Regions from separate parts of the Paenibacillus sp. FSL P4-0127 genome, predicted to be linked through region 2. Evidence: riboswitches for the same ligand, from Rfam matches in the RefSeq annotation. Region 2 holds a riboswitch; the other holds the start of a gene.
The links. Region 2 has a riboswitch for FMN ahead of ribD (bifunctional diaminohydroxyphosphoribosylaminopyrimidine deaminase/5-amino-6-(5-phosphoribosylamino)uracil reductase RibD). Riboswitches for the same ligand answer to the same signal wherever they lie in the genome.

Region 1: linked by a shared signal. The riboswitch ahead of NYE74_RS30525 (DMT family transporter) and the one ahead of ribD (bifunctional diaminohydroxyphosphoribosylaminopyrimidine deaminase/5-amino-6-(5-phosphoribosylamino)uracil reductase RibD) in region 2 are both predicted to bind FMN.

What each region holds. Positions count from the first base shown of each region.
Region 1 is NZ_JBBOWY010000002.1:927,743-934,624, reverse strand. Features, by position in the region: gene NYE74_RS30530 (hypothetical protein) at 363-545, opposite strand; gene NYE74_RS30525 (DMT family transporter) at 768-1,886, opposite strand; FMN riboswitch at 2,014-2,183, opposite strand; gene NYE74_RS30520 (MetQ/NlpA family ABC transporter substrate-binding protein) at 2,463-3,338, opposite strand; gene NYE74_RS30515 (methionine ABC transporter permease) at 3,443-4,123, opposite strand; gene NYE74_RS30510 (methionine ABC transporter ATP-binding protein) at 4,116-4,880, opposite strand; gene NYE74_RS30505 (SDR family NAD(P)-dependent oxidoreductase) at 5,418-6,182, opposite strand; gene NYE74_RS30500 (ArsR/SmtB family transcription factor) at 6,222-6,569, opposite strand; gene NYE74_RS30495 (MFS transporter) at 6,741-6,882, shown strand, end outside.
Region 2 is NZ_JBBOWY010000001.1:3,545,781-3,552,662, reverse strand. Features, by position in the region: gene NYE74_RS15945 (bifunctional 3,4-dihydroxy-2-butanone-4-phosphate synthase/GTP cyclohydrolase II) at 1-739, opposite strand, end outside; gene ribE (riboflavin synthase) at 768-1,454, opposite strand; gene ribD (bifunctional diaminohydroxyphosphoribosylaminopyrimidine deaminase/5-amino-6-(5-phosphoribosylamino)uracil reductase RibD) at 1,478-2,587, opposite strand; FMN riboswitch at 2,910-3,105, opposite strand; gene NYE74_RS15930 (SDR family oxidoreductase) at 3,355-4,209, opposite strand; gene NYE74_RS15925 (MerR family transcriptional regulator) at 4,304-4,615, shown strand; gene adhP (alcohol dehydrogenase AdhP) at 5,166-6,191, shown strand; gene NYE74_RS15915 (hypothetical protein) at 6,340-6,882, opposite strand, start outside.

The DNA.
Region 1 (6,882 bases), on a different contig from region 2:
GACGGAAAGTTAACCTCCAAGCGTTTTATTTTTTTATGGGCATGAAAAAAGATCGCCGCGTTATCCTGACCAAGAAAGCAGGGTAACCGGCGATCTTTCTTTTAAAACGGGATGTTTGTATTGAACCGATAACCAAGCTGACCGGATAACTTGGCCAGAAATTCGGCATCAGTTTTGGCTGCCTCTCTGTAGGAAAAAATAGACTTCTGTTCTTCATAGCGCCCTCAATCGGGCTCGAATCTCCGACAACAGCCGGTTCTTCTCTTCCGGGGGAATCCAATCCGCGAGTCTGGCGGCGGCGACCGGCAAGGTCCATCCGTCGATTTCATGATAGCTCACATTCGAATGCTTTAAGTAGTGCTTTAAATATCCTTTTCGGCTTCGCTGATTCGCTGCCTTAGGAAATTTACGATGATGGATACGATTTTGGGAGTTCCCTCGGGCATCGTTCCGTAAGTCAAAAAAAGCAGGGATCTTGCAATATCCCCCGATGGATTGCCAGCCATTCCGGTCATCCAATCGATGATCCAATAATCCGTAGCCACCAGATCATCTCCTATAAAGATGGTACGTCTCGAAATGACAATATCTCATTGGAAATATCCAATGGCTTTGCCGCGGATGGGCTCCTTTCGCGAATTTTAGCTGATTCTATTGGAAATATCCAATCAAGCTTGCGAAACTGGGAGCAGAAACAAAAAAGACCTCCGCAACGGAGGTCGCCAAAATCAAAGTTAGTTAACACACAGGTTAAACGATCTTCCCTGTTAAGCGCCAGCTTTACCCACTTTGCCCGCGTTGCCCGCTTTCGTCTCCGCGGCGGGCGAGCCGCCCTGGCGTGAGATGATGAACAGCGCCGCCCAGATCAGCACGAAGCCGCACACTTGGGCCGCCGTAATCATCTGCTGGAACGCCACCCAGTTGACGAGCACCCCGACCATCGGGAAGCTCAGCTCGGCCAGCGTGGCTACCGACGCCTTCGTGGTCGTCAGTCCTTTGTAGTAGACGAGCAGGCTCAGGAGACCCGGCAGCAGCGCTTGTCCAAGCATATTCAGCGAAACGGCGGCGATTTGCCAGCCTCCGGCCGGCAGGTTCCAGCCCGCCCCTTCGTTCCAGGCGATAGCCAGCAGCAGCGGCAGCGCCAAAATAAACCGCAGCGACGTCACCGTCTCGTACTTCATCTTCCCGACCATCAGCCGCCCCATCACGGTGGAACCGCCCCAAAGCGCGGCCGCTCCCAGCGAAAGCAGGCTGCCGATTTGCACGAAATCGCTCCAGTGCCCGATCGGAACCGTAAATCCGAAAGTAAGCAGGTACGTTCCGGCCAAAGCGACCGTCAGCAATCCGAAAAAGTGGCGCGGCAGCTTCTCCTTCAATAGCAGGCCGGCGAGCAGGATGGCGAACAGCGGCTGCATTTTTTGCAGCAGCAGCACGGCGTTCAAATCGCCGCTGGAGAGCGCCATCGTGAACAGGATGGTGGCGATCGCCGACCCGCCCCAGGAAATGAAGAGCAGCGCGCCGGCGTGGCGCCAGCCCAGCCCTTTCAGTTCGGAGCGGTTTTTCCATAACACCGGAACGGCCACCAAAGCGATGATGATGTGTTCAATCAGAACGATTTGCGCCGACGTCAGCGACTTCAGCAAAATGACCCGAAACAGCGGGTCGACGCCCCAAAGGGCGGCTCCCAAAACAACGAGCCAAAACCCGGTTTTCGCCGTACCTTTCGCGGCCGCGCTCCCGGCCAAGGCTGCCGCTTTCCCTGACGCGCCGCCTGGCGCTGCGGCCCCTCCCGCCAGCGTGCCGGCGCTGCGTCCGGCCTGCAAACCGGTCTTGCCGGTTCCCGCTCCTACTCCGTTTACTCTGCTGCTTGCGCTTGCATTTTTCATAATGATGTCCCCTTCTTGAATATGGGGTCTACGTAGAAAACCCCCGCAATCCTTCCTACAAAAGGGGTTGCGGGGGCGACCAAATAAGCCTGGCCGAAGCAAAAAAAGCTCCGTTCAAACTTGCTTGTTTGATCTTCTCCCATCCGGACTATACCGTCGGCCTTGGAATCGCACCAAGTCAGTCGCCAACCGCGGACAACACGCGGTAAACGAGTCGCGGGCTTAAGCCCCTCTCTTCCCATGGAACAGAGGAACCTCACCGCCGGTCAGGAATTTCACCTTACCCCGAAGATCCATATTCATTTAAATTTTTTTAAAAATGTTGGGTTGGTTTCAGCATAACGCATCCACCCCAATATCACTGTAGCAAAAATCACATGAAAATTATATTTGAAAATTCTTGAAAATTCAAGACCTCCCGACATTGGCATTACCCGCCCAACGTTAATTACCTGAATTACACCCGCTTCGCCACGTCGAAGTTGTTTTCGATAAGCAGCCAGTTTTGCGGGAAGCTGAAAGCCCCCGTTTCCTATAGCTCATGCCCCAAAGGTCCAGTTCTTCCCAAGCCCGTTTTTAGAACGCCGGCAGCGCGATCTCGTCGTATTTTTGTTCCAGGAACTGTTTCACTTCCGGGCTGGAAATCGCTTTGGCCAGCTTTTGGACCGGCTCCGAATCCTTGTTGTCCTCGCGGGCGACAAGCGTAATGGCAAACGCGGAATCGACGGTTTCCGTCAGCAGCGCGTCCTTCTTCGGCGTCAGTCCGAGCGGACTGGCATACGCCGGCGTCATCAGCACCAGGTCGGCGTCATCGAGCATCCGGGCCAGCATCAGCAAATCGACTTCTTCGAATTTGTAATTATGGCTGTTTTCCACGATGTCCCCCTGGGTGGCTTCCAGCCCCGCGCCTTCCTTCAGCTTGATGACCCCCGCCTTATCCAGCATCATCAGCGACCTAGCGATGTTGGAAGGATCGTTGGCGATGGCGATCGTCGCCCCGTCCGGCAGTTCCTCCATCGATTTGTACTTTTTGGAATATGCGCCGTACACCGCGTGATATACCGGCTGAACCGCCGCTAGATGGGCGTTTTTGCTTTCATTGTACTGTTCCATGTAAGGAACGTGCTGGAAAAAATTCGCATCGACTTCCTTGTTCGCCAAGGCATCGTTCGGCTGCACGTTGTCGGACAATACGACCAGTTCCAGATCGATGCCCTCCTCCTTAAGCTGCGGCTTAATCAATTCAAGAATTTCCGTCATCGGCGGAATCAAGGTGGCTACCTTCAACGTTGTCGTTGTTGTTTCTGCGGACGCTGCCGCCGAAGTTGCCCCGTTCGTCCCCGCTTCATTTCCGGCGCCTTTCGCCGCCCGGTCTTGTCCGCCGCCGCCCCCGCACGCAGTCAGCACAAGCGCCAGCAGCGCCAAGCTCATCATCCATTTCATCATTTTCATGAAAAAACTCCCCCTTCAACCCTCATCCTAATTCTCTTCCTTGCTCTTTTTACCCGCTGCCTGCTTAATGCTGCCAGTGAATCCGGGCTTCCCCGCAAAAAAACTTAACGCTTGTCCAAACGCCGGGAAATCGCATTTCCCGCAAACTGAATGCCCTGCACCAAAATAATCATCAGCACGATGACGGCAACCATCAGCTCCGTTTCGAAGCGCTGGTAGCCGTAGCGGATGGCAAAATCGCCGACCCCGCCGCCGCCGACCACCCCCATGACCGTGGAGTAGGAAATAAAGCTGATCGTCGAGGAGGTCAGTCCAAGCACCAGACCGGAACGGGCTTCCACCAGTAAAAATTTGAAAATGATAGCCAGCTTCGAGGCCCCCATGGCCCGGGCCGCCTCCATCACGCCGCGCGGCACCTCCAGCAGCGACTGCTCCACGAACCGCGAATAAATCGCCACCGCCACGATCGCCAGCGGCACGGAAGCGGCCAGTGTTCCAATCGCGGTGCCCACAATCAAGCGGGTGAGCGGAATCATGAACACGACCAGCAGCAAAAACGGAAAGGAGCGTACAATGTTCACAGCGCTGTTCAGAACGGCCGACCAGCCGCGATGTTCGTACAGCTGCCCTTTGCTGGTCAGAAACATCAGCGTGCCGAGCGGAAACCCAAGCAGGATAGCCGCGGCCAGCGAGATACCGACCATCATAAACGTTTCGCCGATCGCTTCCCCGATCTGAGCGCGGTATTGCAGCACATCGTGCCACATGGCGGCAAAATCAAACATGGCGCCCCTCCGTTCCTGCGAGCAGCTGCTCCCGGTAGGACATCGCAAGTGCAGACTTATCCGCCGCACCCCGGCGCTGCCCCAGAGGGAACGTATCCGTCAGCCTTCCGTTCTCCATGACGGACACGGTGTCGCAGAGGCTTTTCACGACCTCCATTTCGTGGGTCACGATCACGATCGTTACTCCAAGGGTGTCGCGGATATGCCTCAGCACCTCCAAAATTTCCGCCGTCGTCCGCGGGTCGAGCGACGAGGTCGGCTCATCGCAGAGCAGCACGTCCGGCCGGTTCGCCAGGGCCCGGGCGATCGCCACCCGCTGTTTTTGCCCGCCGCTTAAGGCCGACGGATACTGCTTCGCCTTGTCCGGCAGGCCAACGAACCGCAGACACTCATCCACGCGCTCGGCGCGCTCGCGTCTTGGGGTCCCGGCCAATTCAAGCGGCACCGATATGTTGCCGCTGACCGTCCGGTTATTCAGCAGATGAAACTGCTGGAAAATCATCCCGATCGACCGGCGCACCTTCCGCAGCGCAGCCTCCGGGAGAACTGTCAGTTCCCGCCCCATGACGGTAATTCTCCCGCGGTCGGGCAGCTCCAAAGCGTTCATCATCCGCAGCAGCGTCGATTTGCCGGCCCCGCTCGCTCCGATAATGCCGTGAATCGTCCCTTTCTCGACGGCAAGGGACACATCCTGCACCGCTTCCAACTGACCGTCCGGCAAGCGGTATGTTTTGCTCACATGCTCCAGGGTGATGATAAGCCCCTCCCCCTTTCTTTGCGCCAAAACTACTGTACTAGTTATTTAAAACTACTGTTATATAAGTTATTCACCACCTGATTATAGACTATGTTTTTATCTGTGTCACCATTTTATATTATCTATTACAAGAATGAACTCGAGAAGAATCCGCTCCTCAAGACCTCTAATGGGCGAGCTTAAAACATGGGGGCACGTTAAAGGACTGCCGGAGCGATTAAAGGACTGTCAGTGCAATTAAAGGGTGTAAGGAGGACACGCGGCCTGCGTTTTTGTGGAGTTCATGAAAATAGCGGTAAAAAAGGTCCTTATGTTCCCCAAAAAAGGTGTGCAACGAAAATAGAGGATTTTTTTACCGCTATTTCAGAAAAACGGGGGACAAACATATGCTTTTTCCAAGCTAGTCCCCAAATAACGGCAAAAAATGCCGCTATTTTGCGTAGAAAGGGGAGAACTCACAAAATAACGGCATAAAATACCTCTATTTCCCGGCAGAGGTTTGGTGTGGTGTGGAGATAAAAGCGGGGACGCAGCCGGTCAAATCGCCGGCATCACATTGCCGCCGCTGACCGGAATGTACGCGCCCGTAATAAAGCCGGCCAAATCGGATGCGAGGAACGCCACGGCGTTGGCGATATCCTGGTCCTCGCCCCGCCGCTTCAACGGAACGCCGGCGATGTAAGCCGAATCGTTCCGTTCCTCTAAGTTTCGTTCCCGCTCGCTGATCGTCCAGCCCGGGGCCACCTGGTTGACGGTGATTTGATGCTCGCCGACCTCTTTGGCCAGTACGCGGTATACGCCGTCCATCCCTCTTTTGCCGGCCGTGTAGGCCGATTGATTCGGGAAATTCTGCATCGCGCATTCGGTGTTGATCCCGATAAAACGTCCGTATTTTTTCTCCATCATTGCCGGAATAAACGCTTTGGCGAGAAATACGCTCTGCAGCACACACGATTCGAACTGGCTGACGTAGTCCGATGCAGGCTGCTCCAGCACGGACATCCAGTCGTATTGCACGACGGCGTTGGCGGCGACGATATCCGGATCGCCCAGGTTCTCCCGGATTTCTTTTTTCATATGCACCGTGGACGCTTCCTTCGTGACATCGCCCTGCACAATCATCGCCGATCCGCCCGCCGCCGTTATTTCGTCAAGCAGTTCCTGCGCTTTGGCTTCGTTATTCATGTAATGAATGGCCACCTTGGCCCCGCACCCGGCCAGCGTCCGGGCCATCACCCGTCCCAGTTGCCCCGTTGCTCCAGTGATCAAAGCAATTTTTCCCGTCAGATCGATTTTTAGCATACCCATGTTATCCTTTCGCCCCTTGCGATTTCAGCTAATTTAGCGGTCCGCTTCGGACAGCTCTATGCCAATTCTACCATTTGAGCTTTCGTAAGCCTTCAGTACCGAATCGAGCAGTCCGGGAAAGCGGTACTCCAGATCCTCCTCCCGCAGCGACAGAAAGCGCTGGGTTCCCTGGATGCGCGTAAACACAACCCCCGCCTCGCGCAGCGTGCGGGCATGATGGGACAATGTCGATTTGGCGACCGGCACGTCGAAGCAGTTGCACGGCTGCTCGCCCTTTTTGCGGATTTCGGCCACGACGCTTAACCGTACGGGATCGCTAAGGGCATACAGTACGGAAGACAACTGGATTTCTTCCCGGTCCGGATGATACAGCACTTTCATCGAAAAAACCCCTTTGTGCATATATTGATCTGCCATCGATTAAAAATCGCGTAAAAGAAATTTTATCTTTTTTTCGATTCCCTAATTGCATTTTAAACGATGGCATGCTATATTTCAATCGTTCGATTACAATCGAACAATAAAACAAATAAAGAGTGGGTGAAATGCTGCATGAATGTTGTATCAACCGAAATTCCCGCGCTCCCTTCCTCCGAAACCTCTATAAAGAAGGAAGGGCTGCTGACACTTTTGCTCGGACTCGCCGTCGTCCTGGTCATCATGAATACGGCCATGTTTAACCTGGCGCTGCCCG
Region 2 (6,882 bases):
TGTTGATTTCGCCTTTAACCAGCGCCACATGTTCTTTCGAATCAACCTCGTTCGTATAAGCGACCGCGCGGAATTCGCCGTAATCGGTGGGCATCCGCACTTCGACTTCGCGGTTGACCAGCTTTTCCTTTTCGTTGCGGTAATGAATCAAGTCTTTGATGCTGATCAGCTTCAGATCAAACGTTTTGGCGATCTCGGCCAAATCCGGAAGTCTGGCCATCGTCCCGTCTTCCTTAATCACCTCGCAGATGACCCCCGCCGGATACGAGCCGCACATGCGGGCCAAATCGACCGCGGCCTCCGTGTGGCCCGCGCGCCGGAGCACGCCGCCTTTTTTGGCGATCAGAGGGAACATATGGCCGGGCCGCCGGAAGTCCGCCGGCTTCGCGTTCGGGTCCATAATCCCTTTGACCGTAAGCGAACGTTCATAGGCGGAAATCCCGGTCGACGTATTTGCATGGTCGATGGACACGGTAAAAGCCGTCCCGTGATAATCGGTATTTTGCGCAACCATCGGCTGCAAATCAAGCTCTTCGGCCCGCTCCTGCGTGATCGGCAGGCAGACGAGTCCGCGCCCTTGCGTGATCATAAAATTGATCACTTCCGGCGTCGCTTTTTCCGCCAGGGCGACGAAGTCCCCTTCGTTCTCCCGGTCTTCATCGTCTACGACGATGATAACTTTGCCTCGCATTAACTCGTAGATCGCATCTTCCACACGGTCCAATCGTATCTCGCTCATGCTTTTTCCCCTCCTGTTTCAACAAACTTTAGGCAAAACCGTTGGCGGTCAAAAACGGCAGATCGATTCCGGATTGGCCGGTTGGGCTGCCGGGACCTTCATCCTCAGGTTCGCCGTGATTTTTTCCGTATTTCAGCAAATGCTCCACGTATTTTCCCAGCACATCGCATTCCACATTTACCGTATCTCCCGGGCGTTTAAACGCAAGCACCGTCTCGGAAAGGGTATGGGGGATGATCGAAACGGCAAATTTCCCGCTCCCGGCCTCCACGACCGTCAGACTGATGCCGTCCACCGTAACCGAACCTTTGGGAATGATGTATTTGAACAAAGAAGATCGAAGCGGTGCGATTTCGTATACGACCGCGTTCTGGTCCCGGCCTGTGCCGACGATTTTCCCGACGCCGTCGACATGCCCCTGAACGATATGGCCGCCGAAGCGCCCATTTGCCGCCATCGCCCGTTCCAGATTGACCCGGCTGCCCGGCTTCAAATCTTTCAAATTCGTATTCCGGTACGTTTGCGGCATCACATCGACCGTAAAGGAGGCGGCGCCTACGGCGGTGGCCGTGAGACAGACTCCGTTGACGGCGACGCTGTCCCCGATTTTGATATCTTCGCTGACCACCTGCGCGGAGATTTCCAGCAGCATCGCCTCTCCCTTGCGGCCGATCGACTTCATCGTTCCGATTTCCTCGATAAGTCCCGTGAACATCTCTTTTCCCTCCTCTGGTTCATTTACGTTTCGCTCCAAACCGGATAACCCCGGATGCACACATTATCTCCGATTTGCGTTATTTCCATATCCCGCAAGGTGACGGCGTCCCGCATCAAATCGAAGCCGGCAAACCTGAAATTCACCGCCGCCTCTTGGCCGCCGCCGATTAGCTTGGGGGCAAAAAACAACACGATTTCATCCACAAGCCGGTTTTGCAAAAGCGAGCCGTTTAAGCGGCCGCCGCCTTCCGCCAGCACGGACGAGATGCCTTTGGCTCCGAGCTGTTCCAGGGCAAGTTTGAGGTCCACCTGCGGCCCGTTTCCGCAGCGCATCACTTCGGCGCCCAGGCTTGTTAGCAGCTCCGCCTTGGCCGGATCGGCCCGCTCCGTCGTCAGCAGGATCGTCGGGGCCGCATGATCCTGCAGCACCTTGGCCGTTTCGGGAATCCGCAGCGTGGAATCGACGATCAACCGGACCGGCGACAGCCCCGGAACGGAAAGCCGGGTTGTGAGCTGCGGATCGTCGGCAACGACGGTGGAGACGCCGACCATAATCGCCTGATGCCGGTGCCGCATCGTATGCACGATTTCCCGCGCGCTTTCATTGGAAATCCATTTGCTGTCCCCGGTGCGGGAGGCGATTTTGCCGTCGAGCGTGCTGGCCGTTTTGACCGTGACGTAGGGGAGCCCCGTCGTAATAAATTTGATAAACTTCCGGTTGATCTTCACGGCCCTTTCCCGGAGCACGCCCACCTTTACCTCAATCCCCTGATCGCGGAGCATGGCGATGCCCCTGCCGGCAACCTGGGGATTCGGATCCTCGCAGGCGATCACGACCCGCTTGACCCCCTCGGTAATCAGCCGCTCGGCGCAAGGCGGCGTCAAACCGTAATGGCTGCAGGGCTCCAGCGAGACGTAAACGGTGCTGCCCTTGGCGTTCGCTCCGGCCATGTTCAGCGCGTGAACCTCCGCGTGCGGCGTGCCGCGCTCAAGATGCGTCCCCAGGCCGACGAGCGCGCCGTCTTTTACGACCACCGCGCCGACCACCGGGTTGACGCCGGTTTGGCCTTGGGCCCGCTCGGCCATATCCAGGGCCAGCCCCATGTAGTATTCATCGTCGATCACTTGCATTGCCTCTCGCCTCCCGCCGAAATCCAAAATCACATAAATCTCAAACCAAAACCCCAAACAAAACCAAATAACCCTGCCGAAACCAATCCGGCAGGGTTGTATGAGAGTTATCCTACGCAAGACGCAAGCCAAAAGAGCGGACGGCAAAGACAATACCGCCAAAAAGACGGGTAGCCTAAAGACGCCGTATTTTCAAGCCGTCATTTCATCGCGCAACTAAACTTTGTGAAATGCGGAACTTGAAATACAAAAAGCTCTTTGGTTGCAAACACACCGAAATAGTAAATAATAAAGAATAACTAAAACGTGCGTGTTTTTTCGCGTTTTCCTTCTCCCATCCAGACTATACTGTCGGTCCCGGAATCGCACCGGCTCAGCCGCTTGCGCTTGTTCAGCGCTTCGCGGGTCACGGACTCGTGCTTGAAACGGAGGGGATTAATACCGACCGGCGAAAATCGCCGCTATCCGTTTCAGCCATCACCGTCGGTAGGGAATTTCACCCTGCCCCGAAGGATTGTAGCTTATTTGGTTGTGGTCCTATGACATGTCATAGGCTCTGCGGTAATGTTACCACCACAAAATAAAAAATGCAACAACTCCCATCCCCAAATTAAATTACATGTCTGAATTATCCGTGCCTTACAGCCACCGAAAGAACGGGTCTCTTGGAACTTTAATCAGTTTCTTGCCGCCTCATTTTTTCTTTATTTATCGGTTCATCTCGCCGTCTCCACTTTGCATACGGATCAATAATTTCACTTTAATCTCTACACCCCAAAATAATGCCCTTCTTCGAGATCGGCGATCAGTCCGGGCTGCACCGGTTTCCAGCCCAGAAGCTCCCGTGTTGCCAGACTCCCCTGCGCAGTGTTGAACACGCCTGCGATGTCGAATGCCGCAATGGGGCCAAGAAAGCCGAAATGGGCGGTTGCTTCTTCAGGTGTGATGCTAACCGTCGGCACGTTCAATTGCCGCCCGATGACCTCGGCGATCTCGCGGAACGGAATGCCTACATCGCCGACGCCAAGCAGCCGTGAGCCCGCCGGGGCGGATTCCAGCGCCAGTCGGTACAGAACCGCCGCATCCAGACGGTGAACCGCCGGCCAGCGGTTCATTCCGTCGCCGATGTAGGCGGCGAAGCCCTTCTCCCGGGCGATGTTGATCAACATCGGCACAAAGGCCCTATCGCCTTCGCCGTGCACGGTCGGTGCAAGCGTGACGATGGATGCCCGAATACCCCGCTCTGCCATGGCGAGCACGGCATCGTCCACGGTATGTCCATTTTCGTGAGGGTGACCCGTGGTAATAAACGGCTTCCCGGAGCCTTCGAGCGCCGCCCCCATGGCTTGGGCGGCCCGCAAATCCAGAGCCAGCGCAGCTTCAAAGTCGGAAAAGTCGCCGGTGAACGCCAGATGAATCACGCCGTCCGCAGCTGCAGCGGCGCTGCGCAGAGTATCGAGATCGTCCAGCGTGCCGTATAGCGCTTCAGCTCCCGCTGCCTTTAATCCTGCGGCTTTCTCTTCAGAACGGCAAAGACCCGTTACTGTATGTCCCGCGCCGATCAGTTCCCGGACAACTGCGGAACCGACATACCCTGTTGCTCCTGTAACAAAAACATGCATAATGATATCCTCCTTCATGAGTTGACTGCTTGAACGTGTTAAGCATAAACTATGAAGTGAACTCTAGGGCAAGCGGCCCAAAGGAGAAATGATCATGAGAATTCAGGAACTGGCGGACAAGATGGGATTAACGATCCATACGATCCGCTTTTATGAAAAGGAAGGCTTGCTGGATGCTCGGCATGTCCGGCGAGAAAGCAACAATTACCGTAACTATTCGGAAGAGGCTGTCGAGCGGAAAGCAAGAAGAAAGAATACGACCAAATGCTGGACACCCTTAACAAGATGCTGGAGTACAAGACTCTACTCATGGACGATCCGCAAAAAGCTCAAGAGATGCAAAGGACTTGGTATGCCAGTTCTTCCGATTGAGTTGCTTATGGCTTTGTTTGAAATGGATAATTAATGGCATAAGCCATCGTTTCCCGATGGCTTAATGAAGTGACTTACATTCTTTCTTCTCCTAAATTTTTGTCTCATCTTTCGTAAGAGCTCGTACTTTCTCCAAGGTTTGGATTAAACAAAGGTTCAATATACGTTAGACAATAGCTTTCATACTGCTGGGGATAACACGGATCCACTTTACGGCAAACTCCTGTGACTACCCCCTCCTCCATTAACTGCTTGGGCTGGGGATTGTCGGTGCCCTTCTGGCTTTGCTTCTACGCAAGCTAAACCAAGTTTCCGAGTGAGAATCTCATCACAGGTTCACCAATATGGGAAAGACAGCTCAATAAAGAAACATTCTTTGTTTTACTCTCTAAACTTAATTGCCGATAAAAATTGCTATGGAATTGCCCCCGTTACCCCGTAGTTGATAATTCATATCAATTACGGGGTAACCATATATGTTCTTATTCTTAAGGTATATTTCCAAAACAGAATTCGAATGATATCGGGTAGTCTCTGTATGAAGCAGTGATACCAACGATATCAGCCAAAGGAGATTTATGATCATGAAAGCAGCAGTTGTCACGAAGGATCAAAACGTCCATATCGAGGACAAGCAGCTTCGTCCCCTAAAGCACGGCGAGGCTTTGGTCCAAATGGAATACTGCGGGGTATGCCACACCGATCTGCACGTTAAAAACGCGGACTTCGGCGACGTAACGGGCCGGGTGCTGGGCCACGAAGGCATCGGCAGAGTCGTTGAACTGGGCGAAGGGGTCACGAACCTGCGCGTTGGAGACCGGGTCAGCATCGCATGGCTGTTCGAGAGCTGTGGACGCTGCGAATATTGCCTGACAGGCCGGGAAACGCTGTGCAGAGAGGTCAAAAATGCGGGATATACCGTAGACGGCGCGATGGCGGAGCAATGCATCGTCAGGGCGGATTACGCGGTCAAAGTACCGGAGCAGCTCGACCCGGCCGCTGCGACCAGCGTCACATGCGCCGGGGTGACGACCTACAAGGCGGTTAAGGTCAGCGGCATCCAGCCCGGACAGTGGATTGGCATCTTCGGTATCGGCGGCTTGGGCAACCTCGCCGTGCAATACGCGAAGCACGTATTCAATGCCAAAGTAGTGGCTTTCGATATTAGCGACGAGAAGCTGGAGCTGGCGCTTAGTGTCGGTGCGGATTATGCCGTGAACAGCCTGAAGGAGAATCCGGCCGACAAAGCCAAGGAGCTGACCAACGGAGCCGGCCTTGACGCCACTGTCGTTACCGCCGTGGCCAAGAAGCCGTTCAACCAGGCGATTGACGTGGTCAAGGCAGGCGCTCGTGTTGTAGCCGTAGGCCTTCCGACGGACAAGATGGACCTGGACATTCCCCGTCTCGTTCTGGACGGTATTCAGGTCATCGGTTCCCTGGTTGGAACCCGCGAAGACCTGAAGGAGGCTTTCCGCTTCGCCGCGGAAGGCAAAGTCGTGCCGATCGTCAGCAAACGTCCGATTGAGGACATCAACCATATCTTTGAGGAGATGGAGGAAGGCAAAATCCAGGGCCGTATGGTCATTGACTTCACCTCTTCTTCCCAATAGAATCCAAAGAAACAGGCTCTAGAGCACCATAGCCTGTTTCTTTTGCAGCTCGATTCGGACGATCACCGCTAACTGCAAATCTTCATGGTCCAGCCAACGTTTAAGTTTAGATATTATTCACAAGCTGCGCATCAATGAGATAAGTTAGTTACTCCAGATTATTTGTGATAACAATAAGGTGGGTAAAGGTGCCGCCGATTGCATTTTCTACTTCCATTCTTCCGACGACCAATCCGTTAATCGACACTGCGTCATCTTCTTTTAAGTTACCACTTGGAACTGTTGAAAGTATATCTATAATAGTGTTATCTTCAGTTGACAGTAATACTTCTGAACGTAAAAAAGTTTCAGATTCAGGTGGGTAGTCTTGGACTAAACTAACGATTCCTTCAAAGGCAATGGGCTTTCCATAATAATCCCACGGAGCCTTAAAAACTTTGGCAATATCTTCATGACTGCCTTCCGTTAATGGTCCAGACTCAATTAAGTAATCTAAAGCAATGATAACATTTCCATTCGTTTCTGGGTTTTCATCAGCAAGGTTCCATTCATAAGAACCGTTAGTTGCTTGATTTTGAGACGCTGCTTGACTCTCCTCGGCATTCTTTTCTATATCGCTGACCACGAACGACCCAAATACATTTTTGACTAAATCTTCTCCGATCGATTTATAAGAATCATTTGATAAAGA